DNA from 3 places in the Phytobacter diazotrophicus genome. Region 3 is predicted to be linked to each of the others. Evidence: predicted binding sites of a transcription regulator. Region 3 holds the regulator's gene; each other region holds the start of a gene.
What was found. The regulator PhoB, encoded in region 3, activates phosphate uptake and scavenging genes when phosphate is short. The targets are predictions, from matches to a motif close to CTGTCATAAAACTGNCNNAT.
Positions count from the first base shown of each region.

Region 1: a site for PhoB is predicted at 3,554-3,573, ahead of uvrB (excinuclease ABC subunit UvrB). Genes of this name have one in related genera too.
Region 2: a site for PhoB is predicted at 3,312-3,331, ahead of phnC (phosphonate ABC transporter ATP-binding protein). Genes of this name have one in related genera too.

Region 1 covers NZ_CM125428.1:3,933,268-3,939,003, forward strand. Annotated here, with positions in the region: gene pmrA (two-component system response regulator PmrA) at 1-27, shown strand, start outside; gene pmrB (two-component system sensor histidine kinase PmrB) at 30-1,109, shown strand; gene uvrB (excinuclease ABC subunit UvrB) at 1,300-3,321, opposite strand; gene ACS0RQ_RS19180 (ABC transporter ATP-binding protein) at 4,086-4,808, shown strand; gene bioD (dethiobiotin synthase) at 4,750-5,472, opposite strand; gene bioC (malonyl-ACP O-methyltransferase BioC) at 5,465-5,736, opposite strand, start outside.
Region 2 covers NZ_CM125428.1:3,281,626-3,287,361, reverse strand. Annotated here, with positions in the region: gene phnE (phosphonate ABC transporter, permease protein PhnE) at 1-489, opposite strand, end outside; gene phnE (phosphonate ABC transporter, permease protein PhnE) at 486-1,355, opposite strand; gene phnD (phosphonate ABC transporter substrate-binding protein) at 1,445-2,386, opposite strand; gene phnC (phosphonate ABC transporter ATP-binding protein) at 2,422-3,264, opposite strand; gene ACS0RQ_RS15965 (DUF8812 domain-containing protein) at 3,697-4,077, shown strand; gene ACS0RQ_RS15960 (DUF1311 domain-containing protein) at 4,074-4,532, shown strand; gene ACS0RQ_RS15955 (hypothetical protein) at 4,628-4,828, shown strand; gene ACS0RQ_RS15950 (MarR family transcriptional regulator) at 4,950-5,405, shown strand; gene ACS0RQ_RS15945 (HlyD family secretion protein) at 5,433-5,736, shown strand, end outside.
Region 3 covers NZ_CM125428.1:4,461,993-4,467,728, forward strand. Annotated here, with positions in the region: gene brnQ (branched-chain amino acid transporter carrier protein BrnQ) at 1-812, opposite strand, end outside; gene phoR (phosphate regulon sensor histidine kinase PhoR) at 1,221-2,516, opposite strand; gene phoB (phosphate response regulator transcription factor PhoB) at 2,538-3,227, opposite strand; gene sbcD (exonuclease subunit SbcD) at 3,423-4,625, shown strand; gene sbcC (exonuclease subunit SbcC) at 4,622-5,736, shown strand, end outside.

The DNA.
Region 1 (5,736 bases), 530 kb from region 3:
TTGATCCACGCCGATAAACAGGAATAAGCATGGCGATCTTTCAGTTCAGGAATTGGTCAATGCGAAGCCGCTTGCTGCTCACCGTCGGGGCGATTCTGGTGGTGTGTCAACTGGTCAGCGTGTTCTGGCTATGGCATGAGAGTAAAGAGCAAGTCCAGTTATTGGTGGAAAGCGCGATTCACAGCCATAACAACCATAAACAGGTTGAGCATGAAGTACACGAGGCGGTCGCCAGTCTGCTGGTGCCAAGCCTGCTGATCATTGGTCTCGCCCTGCTGCTCTGTTTTAAAGCGTTGAAAACCATAACCCGCCCTCTTTCAGCATTACAGCGCGAGCTCGATGCGCGTGCGCCGGGCAACCTTGAACCCATCGTTCTGGAAAACCCGGTCCGTGAGGTGGAAGCCGTTGCCTCTGCCATCAATCAACTGGTTTCACGCCTTACCGTCACACTGGATCGCGAACGTCTGTTTACCGCTGACGTAGCCCATGAGTTGCGTACGCCGCTGGCAGGCCTGCGTCTGCACCTGGAGTTAATGGCCAAAAGCCATGCTCTGGATGTCGCCCCCCTGCTCCAGCGGCTGGACCAGATGACCGAAAATATTGCCCAGTTGCTACAACTCGCCCGCGTCGGGCAATCTTTTTCCGCTGGCAGCTATCAGCAGGTGATGCTGATGGAAGATGTGGTCATGCCGGTCCACAGTGAGCTGGAGAGAATGCTGCACACCCGTCAGCAGCACTTACAGTTGCCGGAAATGACAGAAGATATCGCCGTGGCAGGCGATGCCACACTCCTGCAGGTGCTGCTGCGAAATCTGGTAGAGAACGCCCACCGGTACAGCCCGCCCGGCACCACCATTACCGTGAGCCTTATCGGTGGTTCAACGCCGGTTCTGTCGGTGGAAGATGAGGGGTCAGGCGTGGATGAATCCCGCAGCGGAGAGTTAAGCAAAGCATTTGTGCGAATGGATAGTCGCTATGGTGGTTCAGGGCTTGGATTGAGTATCGTTTCACGCATCGCACAGCTCCATGACGCGCAATTCTTCTTACACAACCGTCAGCCAGGCCCTGGCGTTCGCGCATGGGTGAAACTCAACCCCATTGCACGTTAAGGGGAGTTCAGTAAGTCAGCACCCAGAGATGGGTAAAGCCGATGATAATGGCGAGGGACAGAGCAACGGCCAGATACTGAGCCAGATTTTCTTTGTGCATAGATACTCTCCTGATTTTTCACAGGAGAGTAATCGGCTTTCATTAAGTAAACATTAAGATGCACAGGTCAATTTCGTGAGCGGCATCATGTTACGAGGCGGCAATAAACAATTCCCGCAATTGATGCAGTTGATCACGGCATTTCGCCGCCTCTTCGAATTCGAGATTCTGTGCATGTTGCATCATCTGCCCTTCCAGCTCGTGAATTTTCTGCTGCAGCGCTTTCGGGGTTAACGCCAGTTCAGCAGCTTCCACCTGAGCCGGTGTGCGCGATTTACCGCGACCTTTGCCTTTGGTCTTCGCCAGGCTTTCGCCGAGGCTCAGAATATCCACCACTTTTTTGTTCAACCCCTGCGGGGTGATGCCGTGTTCTTCGTTGTACTGCTGCTGTTTCTCGCGACGACGCTCGGTTTCCCCCATCGCCTTCGCCATGGATGGGGTAATTTTATCGCCGTAGAGAATGGCTTTCCCGTTGACGTTACGCGCCGCACGACCAATGGTCTGAATCAGCGAACGCTCAGAACGCAGGAACCCTTCTTTATCCGCATCCAGAATCGCCACCAGCGACACTTCCGGCATATCCAGCCCCTCACGCAGCAAGTTGATGCCCACCAGCACATCGAACTCGCCAAGGCGTAAATCGCGGATAATCTCCATACGTTCGACCGTATCGATGTCGGAGTGCAGGTAACGCACCCGCTCACCATGTTCTTCCAGATATTCGGTCAGATCTTCCGCCATGCGTTTGGTCAGTGTCGTGACCAGTACGCGTTCGTTAATGGCGACGCGTATGCGGATTTCGGAGAGCAGATCGTCCACCTGGGTTGCCACCGGTCGCACTTCGATAATCGGATCGAGCAACCCGGTTGGGCGCACAACCTGGTCAATCACATCGCCACCGGATTTTTCCAGCTCATAGTTGCCCGGCGTCGCCGACACATAAATAGTTTGCGGTGCCAGCGCTTCGAACTCTTCAAATTTCAGTGGGCGGTTATCCAGCGCTGACGGCAGACGGAAACCGTACTCCACCAGCGTCTCTTTACGCGCGCGGTCGCCGCGGAACATACCGCCAATTTGCGGAATGGTGACGTGGGATTCATCAATCACCAGCAGGCCATCCGCCGGAAGGTAATCAAACAGCGTCGGCGGTGGCTCGCCCGGCCCGCGCCCGGAAAGGTAGCGCGAATAGTTTTCGATGCCGGAGCAATAGCCCAACTCATTCATCATTTCCAGATCGAACTGGGTGCGCTGGGTCAGCCGCTGCTCTTCCAGCAGCTTGTTATTCTCCAGCAGTACCTTGCGCCGGTCGACCAGCTCGACCTTGATCTCTTCCATCGCCTGAACGATGCGTTCACGCGGCGTGACGTAGTGAGTTTTGGGATAGACCGTAAAACGCTGGATGGTCGACTCAACATGCCCGGTCAGCGGATCAAACAGCGACAAACGCTCAACTTCTTCATCAAACAGCTCAACGCGTAGGGCAATATCGTCCGATTCTGCCGGGAAGATATCGATCACTTCGCCGCGCACGCGAAAGGTACCGCGCTGAAACGCCTGATCATTGCGGGTGTACTGCAGCTCCGCCAGCCGACGCAGTATGGAGCGCTGATCGATGATCATCCCTTTTGTCAGGTGCAGCATCATCTTCAGGTACAGGTCCGGATCGCCCAGGCCGTAAATCGCGGAGACCGATGCCACCACAATGACATCCCGACGTTCAAGCAGCGCTTTAGTGGCCGACAGACGCATCTGCTCAATGTGTTCGTTCACCGAGGCATCTTTTTCAATAAACGTGTCCGAACTCGGCACATAAGCTTCCGGCTGATAGTAGTCGTAGTAAGAGACGAAATATTCCACGGCGTTATCCGGGAAGAACTCTTTCATTTCGCCATACAACTGTGCCGCAAGGGTCTTGTTCGGTGCCAGCACCATCGTCGGGCGCTGTAAATCGGCAATGACATTCGCCACGGTGAACGTTTTCCCTGAACCGGTCACGCCCAGCAAAGTCTGATGAGCCAGACCATCTTCGAGCCCTTCTTCCAGGCGACGAATAGCTTCTGGCTGATCGCCGGAGGGACGAAAAGCGGAATTCAGTTTGAATGGTTTACTCATGGACGGCTACCTGATGAAGGAATGAGCGGGCAGGAAAGTAATTTTACTCACCACAGCGAGATTTGCCAATAAAAAATACTGGATGTAAAAACAGTGGCATAATCAGGAATCTCTTCTACTCACTGGCCCGGCACGATGAGCACACCTCGAAAATCATCTGGGACGGTACAAAACACCAGCAAAAGCGGGTTATCCCCAGAACATTTCCTTTTTTAACACTTGTCAAGACAGGTAATGAAAGTTTTGTGGCAGTGGGTGACAGATTTCTTACAAGGATTGCTTTTATTTAACTAATTAAAAAATAAAGGAATATCATAAAAGACGCCTTTCGCAGCAATTCAGGCGCAAGCCGCGTATTTACTCGCTTCTCGCACTTTTTCTAACTCTAATGCACAAGGTTATCCACAGGAATAGTGGATAACTGCTTCCAGCCCATATGCCTCGCCTGTCGCCAAAAACCACCCGGCAGCCTCTTTGAGGTCAATAAAAAAATTTTCTCGCTTATTTTCGCAGAATATCTGCTAACGAATCGGTGAATTATCATGCGATCCTGCTCACAATTCACCAATTGACTGCACCATTTCCCGCCATCCCTGGCACTGTCAAAGAGCATATATTTTCGCCTGCCACCCGCAAAACGCACTTTTACTCTCTTATTCATCAGCGGGTTCCGAAAAAAATCTCGCTTTTAGGTTCTGGCAAGGCTTTTGCAGAGACTTCTACAACATCTTCTCTGTCACCCGATCAGAGATAAGGAGCGAACCGTGTTGAGCTTACGTGCAGTCAATCAGTATTACGGCAATCAACATACGCTGTGGAATGTCGATCTCGACCTCTCCCCCGGCGTATGCACCTCTGTTATTGGCCTCCCTGGGATGGGCAAGACGACGCTTATCAATTGCATTACCGGTTATCTGCCCGTGGAGAGCGGTAGCATGGTCTGGCAAGAAGCGGGGGCGCCGCCCAGGGATTTACTCAACCTACAGGCGGAGCATCGCAGCGCAATGGGCATAGGCTATGTTCCCCAGGACAGGCGGATATTTTCACAAATGACCGTTGAGGAGAACCTGCATATCGCCATGCTGGCCGCTGGTGAACCGCGCAGTACCGTCAATCGTGAGATTTATGACCTGTTTCCCGAACTCTACGGGCTACGTCAGGTGAAAGGCGCTGGGCTGTCTGAGGATAATCAGCACCAACTGGCGATGGCGCGCGCGCTCGTCAATCGCCCGCGGCTGTTGATTCTGGACGAACCCACACGCGGGCTTGGACAGGCGTTTATCCATAAACTCGGCAATTTACTTGTCCGGCTCAACCAGGATTTCGGTATGACTATCCTGCTGGCCGAACAACATCTGTCGTTTATACGCCGGGTGGCCGACCGTTTCTGTCTGTTACATCGTGGTCGCAACGTCGCCGAAGGGGATGTCAGACAGCTTGACGATCAACTTCTGTCGCACTGGATGTCGCCTGATTCAGCACGTTGAGATCGAGATAATGACCGTTTTGTGTAGCGAACGGCGCGTGGGCAAGCCAGGGAATTTCTCCCATCAAAGGTGCCTTTAACACGCGCCGTAGCGTCGCAAGATACTCGGTATGCCGTTTACCTGGCGGCTGAACATCATTGGCAATCCAGCCAGCAAAACGCAATCCCGCCTGCTCTATCGCCTGTGCGGTCAACATTGCATGGTTAATACACCCAAGTTTAACGCCCACCACCAGAATCACCGGCAATTGCTCGGCCACCACCCAATCGGCAAAAGTGAATGTCTCTGAAAGCGGCGTAAACCACCCGCCAGCCCCTTCTGTCAATATCCAGTCGGCCTTCGCTTCCAGCGCCCGAAGCCCGGAAGACATCCCCTCAAGCGTAATAGGCGTATCGGACTCTGCGCTGACAATATGCGGCGATGTCGGCTCAGCAAAAGTCCAGGGGTTTACCTGGTCGTAATCGAGCATCACGCTGCCGTTGTGCTGCAAAGCCAGCGCGTCACTGTTGCGTAGCCCCTGTGCAGTCATGTCACTGCCCGAGGCCACCGGTTTGTAACCCGCACTTCGCAGCCCCCGAAGATTTGCCGCTTGCAAGAGCGCGCAGCTCGCCACCGTTTTTCCGACCTCGGTGTCCGTGCCGGTGACAAAATAGCGTTCAGTCACGCGTGATAACTCCCCAGAAAAGTTGATAGGTCAGCGGGAATGCTCCCTGCTGTTGCGGCCAGGCCAGTTGCAAGCGTTGTAGCCCCCCTCGCGTAAGCCCTTGCCTGCGTCCGGCATGCAGATGGGTCGCCCCAACCCCTTTAAGCGATCGCATGGCCTCCAGGGCCCCCGCAAAATAGAGCGTGATGGGCTCAATGCCCGCCTGATAGCGCCAGCCCGATAACGCATCGTGGAGTTGCGTAGCGGCCAGAAAGCGATTGGCAT
Region 2 (5,736 bases), 1.2 Mb from region 3:
CGCCAGCACCCCGGCCAGTGGCCCAAGCCCCACGGCCCTGACAAAGATAAGCCCCCAGATAGCCATATCAACACCGCGCAACATATCGAACAGGCGACGCATCAAAAACGCCACCACGCCGGCGATACCGCCTTTCATAATATTACGTGCGGCAAAGAAGGAGAGCAGCAGCGCGATAAAGGTGGCGGTCAGGGTCCCGGCAAAGACGATGGCGAGCGTCATGGCAATTTGGGTGAAGTAGTAGCGAAACGGCCAGTGCATAAAGTCATGCCAGACAAACATACGCAGGATATAACGGCCAATTTGCGTGATGCCGTTGAAGGCCTGATCGGCGGGAATGCCGAACTGGGCAAAAAACCAGACGTAATAGAGCAACCCCGCCAGGGCAATCAGACCAAGACGGCGCAAATAACGCCCCTGCGCCTGAAACAATGTTTTATGCTGCTGACGGCTTAATGCCACATCGGGTGCGGCCTGCCAGTGACTCATTTTCCACCCTCCAGCACCCACTGGCGCAGACGGCCAGACAGGGTATCCAGCGCCGCAACGACGACAATAATCAGCAATAGCGTGATGCTGACCTGATCGTAGCGGTCAAGTTTGATATTGGTCATCAGCTCCTGGCCGATGCCGCCAGCGCCCACCAGCCCCAGAATGGTGGAGGAGCGGAAGTTGATCTCAAGGCGCATAAACCCATAGGAGAGAAAAAGGGGCTTCACCTGTGGCCACAGGGCGAAGCGGACGCGCTGAAAATGGCTCGCGCCACAGGCGGCCAGACCGCGCACGGGGCGGTCATTAGCGCTTTCAATCGCTTCGTAGAAGAGCTTGGTCAGACTACCAACGGTATGCAGCATAAGCGCCAGAAAACCGGGGATCGCGCCAATACCAAAGGCCATCACAAAGATAACCGCCCACGCCAGTTCCGGCATGGTACGTAAAAATGCCACCAGCGCACGGATACCAAAACGGACCAGCGGCGGCGACCAGGTGTTACCTGCCGCCAAAAAAGCGAATGCCGTTGCCAGGACAAACGATATTAGCGAGGCTGCCAGCGCCAGTTGCAGGGTTTCCCAGATAAGCGGCAACTGGATAGGCAGGCGATAGCCCCAGTAGGCCAGCGAGCCCTTTGTGTGGCTGTCGGCAAAGAGCGTGGATACATGCAGTGTCGGCATGGTCTCCCGCATGTAGTCGAAGAAATTCGGCAGTGAATGCCAGATGGTGTTCAGGTTAAATTCCGCTGCGTTTCCGGCAGTAAAATAGAGTACGAGTAAGACAAGCGACCAGGCGACCGTGTCACGTTTCTGGCGCATTCGGATGTTCTGGTAATACTGCTCAAACGACATATTCGTGTTCATGGCTAACCGGTCTCAGGCGGAGACAACATTCGAACAAAAGCCCCGGGCGTTGAGCCTGGGGCTATTTTTTTAACGCACGTGAGTGCGAATTAACGTGCGGTCACCAGCTCACGTTTCATATCGATAATCTGTTTGTAATCTTCCACGCTGCCAGGACCGATGTGCTGGGTGCCGCCCATCGCCTTGACAAAACAGGCATGGTCGTCGGTATCCAGTTTTTTGATGGCGGTGACCACTTTGGCTTTAAAATCAGCCGGCAGGCTATTGCTCACCAGAATAGGACCGTTCGGGATCAGCGGTGATTTCCAGATAATGCGGATCTGTTTCATCAGATCCGGATGATCCATACGAATCAGGCGGTTAAACGCGCCCACGCTGTAGCCGGAGTTATAGTCTCCGACCATGGAAGTCCAGGTTACTGCGCCCGCGAACTGATTGTTCAGTACACCCAGAATGTCCTGCTCGTGGCCGCCGGAGAAGGTGACGCTGGAGAAGAAGTTGTTGTATTTGTTGTCGGCAGTGCCGCCGAACTGCTGTTTGAACGTCTGGTTCGGGATCAGGAAGCCAGAGGTGGAATCCGGATCAGCGAAGCCGAACGGTTTGCCTTTCAGGTCTTCCAGTTTCTTATACGGGCTGTCTGCTTTGACGATAACCACAGAATAATAGCCGCGCGACTGGTCTTTATCGTCCACGGCGAGGCCCACAATATCCACCGCTTTCGGGTTGTTGATATAGACGGAGGCATACGATGCAGGCGACATGCTCAGCACCACGTCGACTTTGCCGCCCAATAAGCCCTGAATAACGCCAGAGTAGTCAGACGAGTTACGCAATTTGGTGTCGACGCTCAGTTCCTTGTCCAGAAAGTCTTTTACGCACTGGTTATCGCCAATTTGCTGGGTGGCGTTCTGCCCGCCGAGGATACCCAGATTTAATTCCTTCGGTTGTTCAGCCGCGTTCACCTGCCACGCCAGCAGAAGACCTGTCATCAATGCCGATAAACGTAATGCGCCTGAAATATGCTTTTTCATTGTCATTGCCTGTGTCGTCTCAATTGAAGGAAGAATTAATGCAGTTGACTTATTTCATCACCATAAAGCGTGTGCAAAACATCCTGTGTCAGCGCAGAAGGGGAGGCGTCAAAAACAATCCGTCCCTGTGCAACACCGATAACGCGCGTGCAGTATTCCTTTACCAGTTCCACGGAATGCAGGTTTACCATCACGCTGATGCCTTGCTCACTCACTTCTCGTAACACGCGCATAATGCGCTGCGTATTTTTGGGATCCAGCGAGGCGACGGGTTCATCCGCCAGTAAAATCGAGGGGTTTTGAATTAACGCCCGACAAATTGCCACGCGCTGCATCTGACCGCCGGAAAGGGTTTCCGCACGTTGCAGCGCGTGCGGCAGCATGTTGAGCCACTCCAGCAGCGCAATAGCTTTCGCGCGATCTTCGGCTGTAAAGACTTTGAACAACGACTTAAAGCTTGAGGTCTGGCTAAGCCTGCCCAGTAGCACGTTGGTCAGCACGTCGAGACGCGGCACCAGGCAAAAGTCCTGAAAAATCATCCCGCACTGGCTGCGCCACTGGCTCAGCTCGCGGCCTTTAAGGCGAGAAACATCGCGCGGTAGACCGACATCGGGGAAACTCAGGATCTCACCGGATGTCGCGCTGTGCGTTCCGTTGAGCACATGCAACAGGGTGGATTTACCGGCGCCGGAGCGGCCAATCACACCGACCATCTCACCGCTGTGCAGGTCAAAGCTGATGTCCTGTAACACGGTCTGATGGTTGTTGTAGGATTTGCTTAAGTTTTTGACGCTCAGCACTTTATGCAGCGGGGCGCTGTGCAAGTGGTGCGACGAGGGCGCCAGGGTTTCCGGGTGTTCTGCCAGTGCGCTGTTCATGTGTCATCCAGATTTTTCACGAGAATGCCCAACATTACGGGGATTGCGTGTGATCGTTTTATGATGAAACAGAGAACAAATAATGAACGGGGCGAAAACGTCCTGGGTGTAAAGCTATTGAAAAAGCATAAAACGATAAGGTCGTTATGGGCGAGGGGCGGACGCTGCCATCAACTTCAGCTATTTTGATTTACGAAGTTGTGCTTACGGTTTACTCCCGGTAGAAGCTGGCAAGAAACATCAGTTGTTTTTCTTATCGCATCATGCATGAGTGGACAGCAATTTCGACTAAAGGAGGAATCAGTGTCACATTCGTCATCAAGAAGAAAAGTTTTAGACATAGAAGGCCTTCTTGTGCACAGAGCGTCACACGCACGGAGTTGCGCTAGCCACGTAGCGAACAGATTGGGAATCACCCGCAGCGAACTATTGATGAAGGTTGAGAAAGAGACAGGCGCAAGTCTGATTTCGCCGCTTACAAAAGCTGAGTTAATGAAAGCGTTTAACTTTGGTAAGCTAAGCTATGTGCAGCAAATTGAATTATTCAAACGTTCTTATTTAGAGAAAAAGAATTACGCCAAACCTTTTTATGAAAAAACAGCAGCAAAAAAAACGAACGCACCCTCATGGGATCAACTCGACCAGAAAATAAAAGATGTCGTTGTCGATATTTTTTACCAGGGCATAAGACATCCAGCAAGCTTAATCGAGGCTGCAATTGCTGGCAGAACAGCGCTTATTAACTTCATCCGGGAAGATTTATCACTAATGCGTTATGAGCCTACAAGACACAGAATCAGGTATTTACAATGAAGAAAATAGTGTTAGCGATTATTTTGTTGGCTTTAGCTCCGTCAGCCTTCAGTGCTGAAAAAGCAGATGTTATCGCCGGGCCAGAAACTGATACTTGTTGGCATAATAATGCTGACCGTGGAAAAGCTTCTGAATGCTTACACGCTCTTAGTGACAAAAGCAATAAAAGCATGGATGAGTTAATTGCCAAAACAGTCGGGCAAATAAAGGCAAACAATACTGGGCCCGTATATAAAAGTCAGGATCCTCAACTGACCATTGGTGATGTCTTCAGTAAGCTTTTCCTGGAGTCGCAAAATTCATGGAAAGAGTATCGCAAGAACTTCTGTTTAGGCGTTGGGTCGCAAATCGGTGAGGATACCTATGATTACTGGCCCTATATTTATCAGTGCCAAATCAACCTTAATAAGCGGCATACTGAAGAGATAAAAATGCTGCATGCCGATGAAGAGTGAGGTTAGTAAGTGAGTGTAGTTGCCTGCTGACTGACTTTTTGTAGTTCAGCAGGCTTAATCCCGTTAATGGATTGATTTGATGACATGATGTTTTCATGCTGGTGGGCGGCGTGATGGTGATGAGCATTGCGTTCTTTGCCAAAGGCTTCGGCAAAATCGGGTGGTGCATCCTCACCAATATGTCACCGAATGAAATCCTGGGCGCTGTCTCCTGTCTGTTTATCACTGAAACGCTGAAACGTCTGCAAATCGACCCGCCGACCCACCGAAAACGGCGCAACAGTATCCGGCTATAAGCGCAGCGGCGCGAAACGCACCATTCAGAATGTATAGATTTGTGCTCTTTTGCTGACACCACGTTGACAAACATTTGCCTGGTCAGTAATTTCATTTGTAATTATTGACCAGGCAAATAACATGAAAGACGTTACAGATACCCCTAATCCTAAGCTCCATCTCGGCTTACTGATTCATCTGGCGAACCAGTTTAAAGACCAGCTTATCAGCCACTTTTTTGCCGACACGGATATCACCGCTGCGCAATTTAAAGTCCTGATCAGCATTTACAAAGGTTTCAACAGCCCGCTTGAAGTCAGCAAAAATTTGTTGATGGATGCCGGGGCCATGAGCCGGATGCTCGAGCGGATGGTGAAGCGCGAACTGATCCTGCGCACTCCCAATCCAGAAGACAAACGTCAGGTTATCCTGGCGCTGACTGAGAAAGGGCAGAAAATTTGCGATCGCTTTCAGAACGAAGCGCTGTCTTCCATTCTTGGCTCGCTGACTGCCCGTCTGACCCCAGAAGAATCCCGCCTGCTGGTACAGCTATTGATAAAAATGCTGCCAGACGAGGCCACCAAACCCCATCGTTAAGTTGTCCTGAATAAGGTTACGATAAAGATGCAAAATTCATCTGCACAGTCATCTGCACAACCAGAACGCGCACCCAGCAAACGTAAGCGCAACTTCGCCATACTGCTGGTGATCCTGGTGCTTATTGCCGCCGGGTGCCTGGCATGGTACTTCCTGTATGCCCGTTATTACGAAACCACTGACGATGCCTACGTTAATGCCAACCTCGTGACACTGACCCCGCAAATTGCCGGAACGGTCACCCAGGTCGCCGTTGATGAAGGGGATTACGTCACCAAAGGCCAGCCGCTGGTATTGCTCGACCCCAGCGACACGCAAATTGCCCTGCAAC
Region 3 (5,736 bases):
ACATATGCATGCAAAATCGCAGCACCATTGGCAGACTGATCCACCAGCGTCGAGCTATCAGAACCCAGACGGAACAGCGCCAGATAGAGCAGCGTCAGACCGACGCCGGCCATCAGGCCAGCCCAGACGGTATAGCGGGTCAGCAAGCGGGCTTCTGTTACGCCACGTGAACGTGCCGCATTAACGATAACGATGCCGAACACCATCGCGCCCAGCGTGTCCATGGTGAGATAGCCATTCACAAAACCGTTCGAGAACGCCGCATGCTGGTAGGCATCCATCGCATGGCTAATCGGACCGGCTGGCCAGATGATAGCGGCAACAGAGAGAACGATCAGCGCGATAATTTTCAGCGGTGCGAGAAAATTCCCGACGGTATCCAGCAATTTGCCCGGATAGAGCGACACCAGAATGACCAGTGCAAAATAGATAATGCTGTAAATCAGCAGCGGCAAAGAACCTTCACCGGTCAGCGGCGCAATCCCCACCTCAAACGATACCGTCGCGGTACGCGGCGTGGCAAACAGCGGCCCCACGGCAAGATAGCAGACGGTGGCCAGCAGTACGCCGGCTACTTTACCAATCGGCGTGCTGAGGCTATCCACCCCTCCGCCCACTTTCGCCAGCGCGACGACCGTCAGCACCGGCAGGCCCACAGCGGTAATCAGAAAGCCAATTGAGGCAGTCCAGACGTGCTCGCCCGCCTGCAAACCAACCATCGGAGGGAAGATGATATTTCCGGCGCCGACGAACAACGCGAAAGTCATAAAGCCCAGAGCAACAATGTCTCGTGGTTTTAAATGATGGGTCATAAACGTTTACTGCCTGTGGATGTGATGTTGTAAGTGTTGAAATTTTCGCCTTATTTCAGCGGAACATTACGGCGGAAATAACCTTTAAACGTAGCGGGAAACACTTCCCGCGCTGCGTGACGGAGAATAGTTTTTCGATTTATCACGCAAATACAGTCGGTCTGACGACATACGGGGCGCAATTTAAACGCTTATAACGTTTAAAGGCAATAAGGGATCGCAAAACCAGATGGTTATACCAACTCTACAATAAATGCCAGATGAAGATACTGTATATAAGAAAAACGGATGGCTAATCATGCGAACAAAAAATAGTCAGAGACATAATCTGTTTGAAGATTCGGGAAAAACGAAGTGTGAAAAGCGGGTCTATGACAGAAGTGGAAAGAAAAACTGACACCTCAGGTGTCAGCTTGCGTTCTTCACGACGAGACGTGCGGGCAATGTAAAGCTGAAACGGGTGCCTTTACCCGGCGTACTGTCGATTTCGAGCTTACTTTCGTGATGGTTAAGCGCGTGTTTTACGATAGCCAGCCCCAAACCGCTACCACCGGTTTGCCGGGAGCGGGCTTTATCAACGCGGTAAAAGCGCTCTGTCAGGCGAGGAATATGTTCAGGCCCAATCCCCGGCCCATTATCTTCAACGATAAACTGCGCGCCAGAGATCGCACGCTGCCAGCGCACGGTAATGTGTGTTCCCGCTGGCGTATGGTTCACGGCGTTATAGACCAGATTGGAAATCGCGCTGCGTAGCTGATCCTCATTCCCCAGCACTTTCAGGTCGTTGTCGACCACGAATTCAAGCTCATGCTTCTTTTGGCTTAACGTCTGCGCCTCGCGCTCCACAACACGCAGCATCATCGGCACATCAATAGTTTCATTTGGCGGTAACGTCGGCGCCGCTTCTATTTTGGATAATGTCAGTAACTGTTTAACCAGACCTTCCATTCGCGATGTCTGCTCACGCATGGTGTGCAGCGCCTTGTCACGCGGCGGCCCTTCCAGCGTCTGCTCCTGCATCATTTCCAGATAGCCCTGCAATACCGTCAGCGGTGTGCGTAGCTCATGGCTGACGTTGGCAAAAAAGTTACGCCGGGCCCCTTCAAGCTGATGCATTTGCGTGACGTCACGCGCCACCATCAATAACTGCTGCTCGCTGTAGGGCATCACGCGGATCTCCAGATGACGACCATTGTTAAGCACCAGATTAAGCGGGCGGGTGAAATCTTTCGTTTTAAGGTAGCGGGTAAATTCCGGATAACGCAGCAGGTTGAGAATGTTTTGTCCGTTATCGTCCGGCCAGCGTAGATTCAGCAATTGCTGTGCCAGGCCATTACACCAAAACATCGTCCCCTCTTCGGTGATCATCACTAACGCATCAGGTAGCGACTCCGCGCCGCTACGAAAACGTTTGATCAGATTACCCAGCTCACGACGGCGTTTTTTATTACGCATCTGCATCTGGTGCAGACCATAAAGCAGGGGTTCCCAGCTTCCCGTGCCCGGCGGCGGCGTCATACTTTTATCGACCCACAACCACCAGGAAAGACGCATTAAATTCCAGAAATGCCAGGCCAGTAACCCGGTGACTGCCACCAGTAAAAACCAGGGCAGATAACCAAATAAAGCGCCGAGCAGTGCAGCGGGTAGACAACAAAGGATGAGTTCGAGTACCAGCCTTTTCCATGACAGCCGTTCCAGCACGCGTCACACTCCTTTCAGATTTTAGAAACGGGTCGAGAAACGATAACCCGTGCCGCGAACGGTTTGAACCATACGATCGTGGCCGCTGTGTTCCAGCGCTTTACGCAACCGGCGAATATGCACATCCACCGTGCGGTCTTCAACATACACATTCGTTCCCCAGACATGGTTCAGCAGCTGTTCGCGGCTATACACACGCTCAGGATGCGTCATAAAGAAATGCAGTAGCTTAAACTCCGTCGGCCCCATGTCCAGAGGATTTTCACCGGTCATCACACGGTGAGAGCTCGGATCAAGGCTCAACCCCTGCATTTCAATGACTTCTTCTACCGCCATCGGCGAGATACGACGCATGACAGCTTTAATACGTGCCACCAGTTCCTTGGGCGAAAACGGCTTAGTAATATAATCGTCCGCGCCCGTCTCAAGTCCGCGCACGCGGTCTTCTTCTTCACCACGGGCGGTCAACATCATCACCGGGATATCACGGGTCATCGCTTCACGCTTGAGATGTTTAATGAACTGAATACCTGAGCCACCTGGCAGCATCCAGTCGAGCAAAATTAGATCGGGCCAGGGTTCATTAAGTTGGTTCACCGCGCTGTCATAATCTTCCGCTTCGACAGGTTGAAAGCCGTTTTGTTCGAGCACGAAACACACCATCTCACGGATTGGCGCTTCGTCTTCTACGACCAGAATGCGTCTTGCCATAATTTGCCCTGTTTAAATTAAGTCATCAGCTAAGTGCGGCGCCATTATGCGTCACTTTTGTGACAGATTTATGAAACAAATGACCAACAGGTGACCCAAGCCTTTGTTTTATGACAGTGGGAAATTCTTTCACTGGCGGCTCGTGTGCCCCTGAATGTTATAATCGCGTTTACGCTTTTTTGCCACGGAACCGCTATGCGCATCCTTCATACTTCGGACTGGCACCTGGGTCAGAACTTCTACAGTAAAAGCCGCGCCGCCGAACACGACGCTTTCCTCACCTGGCTGCTGGTCACCGCTGAGGAGCACCTGGTCGACGCCATTATTGTCGCGGGTGACATCTTTGATACCGGCTCCCCACCCAGCTATGCGCGCGAGCTGTACAACCGTTTTGTGGTAAAATTACAGCAGACGGGTTGTCATCTGGTTGTGCTGGCAGGCAATCATGATTCAGTAGCCACCCTTAATGAATCGAAAGATATTCTTGCGTGGCTGAAGACAACCGTTGTTGCCAGCGCAGGCAGCGCGCCTTTTTATTTACCGTTGCGTGACGGTTCGCCCGGTGCGGTTTTCTGCCCGGTGCCTTTTTTGCGTCCACGCGACATCATGACCAGCCAGGCGGGACTCTCCGGGCAAGAAAAACAGCTTCATTTGCTGCAAGCCATTACCGATTACTACCAGCAACAGTATCAGGCCGCCTGCGAATTACGCGGCGACAGCGTGCTGCCGATAATCGCCAGTGGGCATCTGACCACCGTCGGTGCCAGTAAGAGTGACGCCGTACGTGACATCTATATCGGTACGCTGGATGCCTTCCCCGCGCAAAACTTCCCGCCTGCGGATTACATCGCGCTTGGGCATATTCACCGCCCACAAAAGCCGGGTGGGCAAGAGCATATCCGCTACTGCGGCTCGCCTATCGCTCTGAGCTTTGACGAAACCGGTAACAGCAAATATGTCAATCTGGTGACATTTTCAGCAGGAAAACTGGCGGATGTGACAGCGCTGGAAGTCCCTGTTACACAGCAACTGGCGGTCATCAAGGGTGATCTTGAGTCGATTCGTCAGCAACTTGAGCAGTGGCGTGGCAGCCCAACCGACGCTCCCGTGTGGCTGGATATTGAGATCGCAACCGAGGATTATCTGAGCGACATGCAGCGAAAAATTCAGGCGCTTACCGCCGATCTGCCGGTCGAGGTGTTATTGGTTCGCCGCAGCCGCGAACAGCGGGAGCGCATCCTCGCGGGCGAGCGCAGCGAAACCTTAAGCGAGTTAAAAGTGGAGGAGGTTTTCGCGCGTCGCCTGGCGCAGGAGAAGCTCGATGACATCCAGATTGCCCGCCTGCAGTCGCTCTTTTCCGAAACGCTCCACTCGCTCAATCAGGAGCATGACGCATGAAAATCCTCAGCCTACGCCTGAAAAACCTGAACTCATTAAAAGGCGAATGGAAGATTGATTTCACCGCCGAGCCGTTTGCCAGTAACGGCCTGTTTGCCATCACCGGGCCAACCGGCGCCGGGAAAACGACACTGCTGGATGCCATCTGCCTGGCGCTCTATCACGAGACACCGCGTCTGAATACCGTTTCACAGTCGCAGAATGATCTGATGACACGTGACACCGCCGACTGCCTGGCAGAGGTCGAATTTGAAGTTAAAGAGGTCGCTTATCGTGCATTCTGGAGCCAGAGCCGTGCGCGTAATCAGCCGGACGGTAATTTGCAGGTTCCGCGTGTAGAACTGGCCCGCTGTGCAGACGGTAAGATCCTCGCCGACAAAGTAAAAGATAAACTGGAGCTAACCGCCGCCTTAACCGGGCTCGATTATGGCCGTTTCACCCGCTCCATGTTGCTCTCCCAGGGGCAATTCGCCGCGTTTCTCAACGCCAAACCGAAAGAGCGTGCAGAACTGCTTGAAGAACTGACCGGCACCGAAATCTACGGGCAGATTTCTGCCGATGTGTTTGAAAAACATAAAGTTGCCAAAATCGAGCTGGAGAAACTGCAGGCGCAGGCCGAAGGCGTGGTTCTGCTTACCGATGAGCAGCGGGAATCCCTGAATGCAAGTGTGCAGGCACTCACTGACGAAGAACAGCGTCTGTTAGACGGGCAGCGGAGTGTGCAGGCACAACTGAACTGGCTTATTCGCAGCGGTGAACTACAAGCCGCCTGCGACCAGGCATACAAAGCCCGGCAGCAGGCACAACAGGCACGCACTGCCGCCGAGCCTCAGTTGGCGCGGCTTGCGCGGGTTCAACCGGCCCTGCTGCTGCGGCCTGTCTGGGAACGGTTACTGGAGCAGCGAAAAGCAGAGGACAGCAGTCGTCGCCAGAATGAAGAAGTAAATACTCGCTTACAGGCGAGCCTCGCGCTGCGGGCACAGATCCGCGCCAGCGCTGCACGCCAGCATCAGGAATTAATGGCGTCTCAAAAAACGCTGTCACTCTGGCTTGAAGACAACAAACGCTTCCAGCGCTGGCAGACCGAGTTAACCGGCTGGCGGGCGATGCT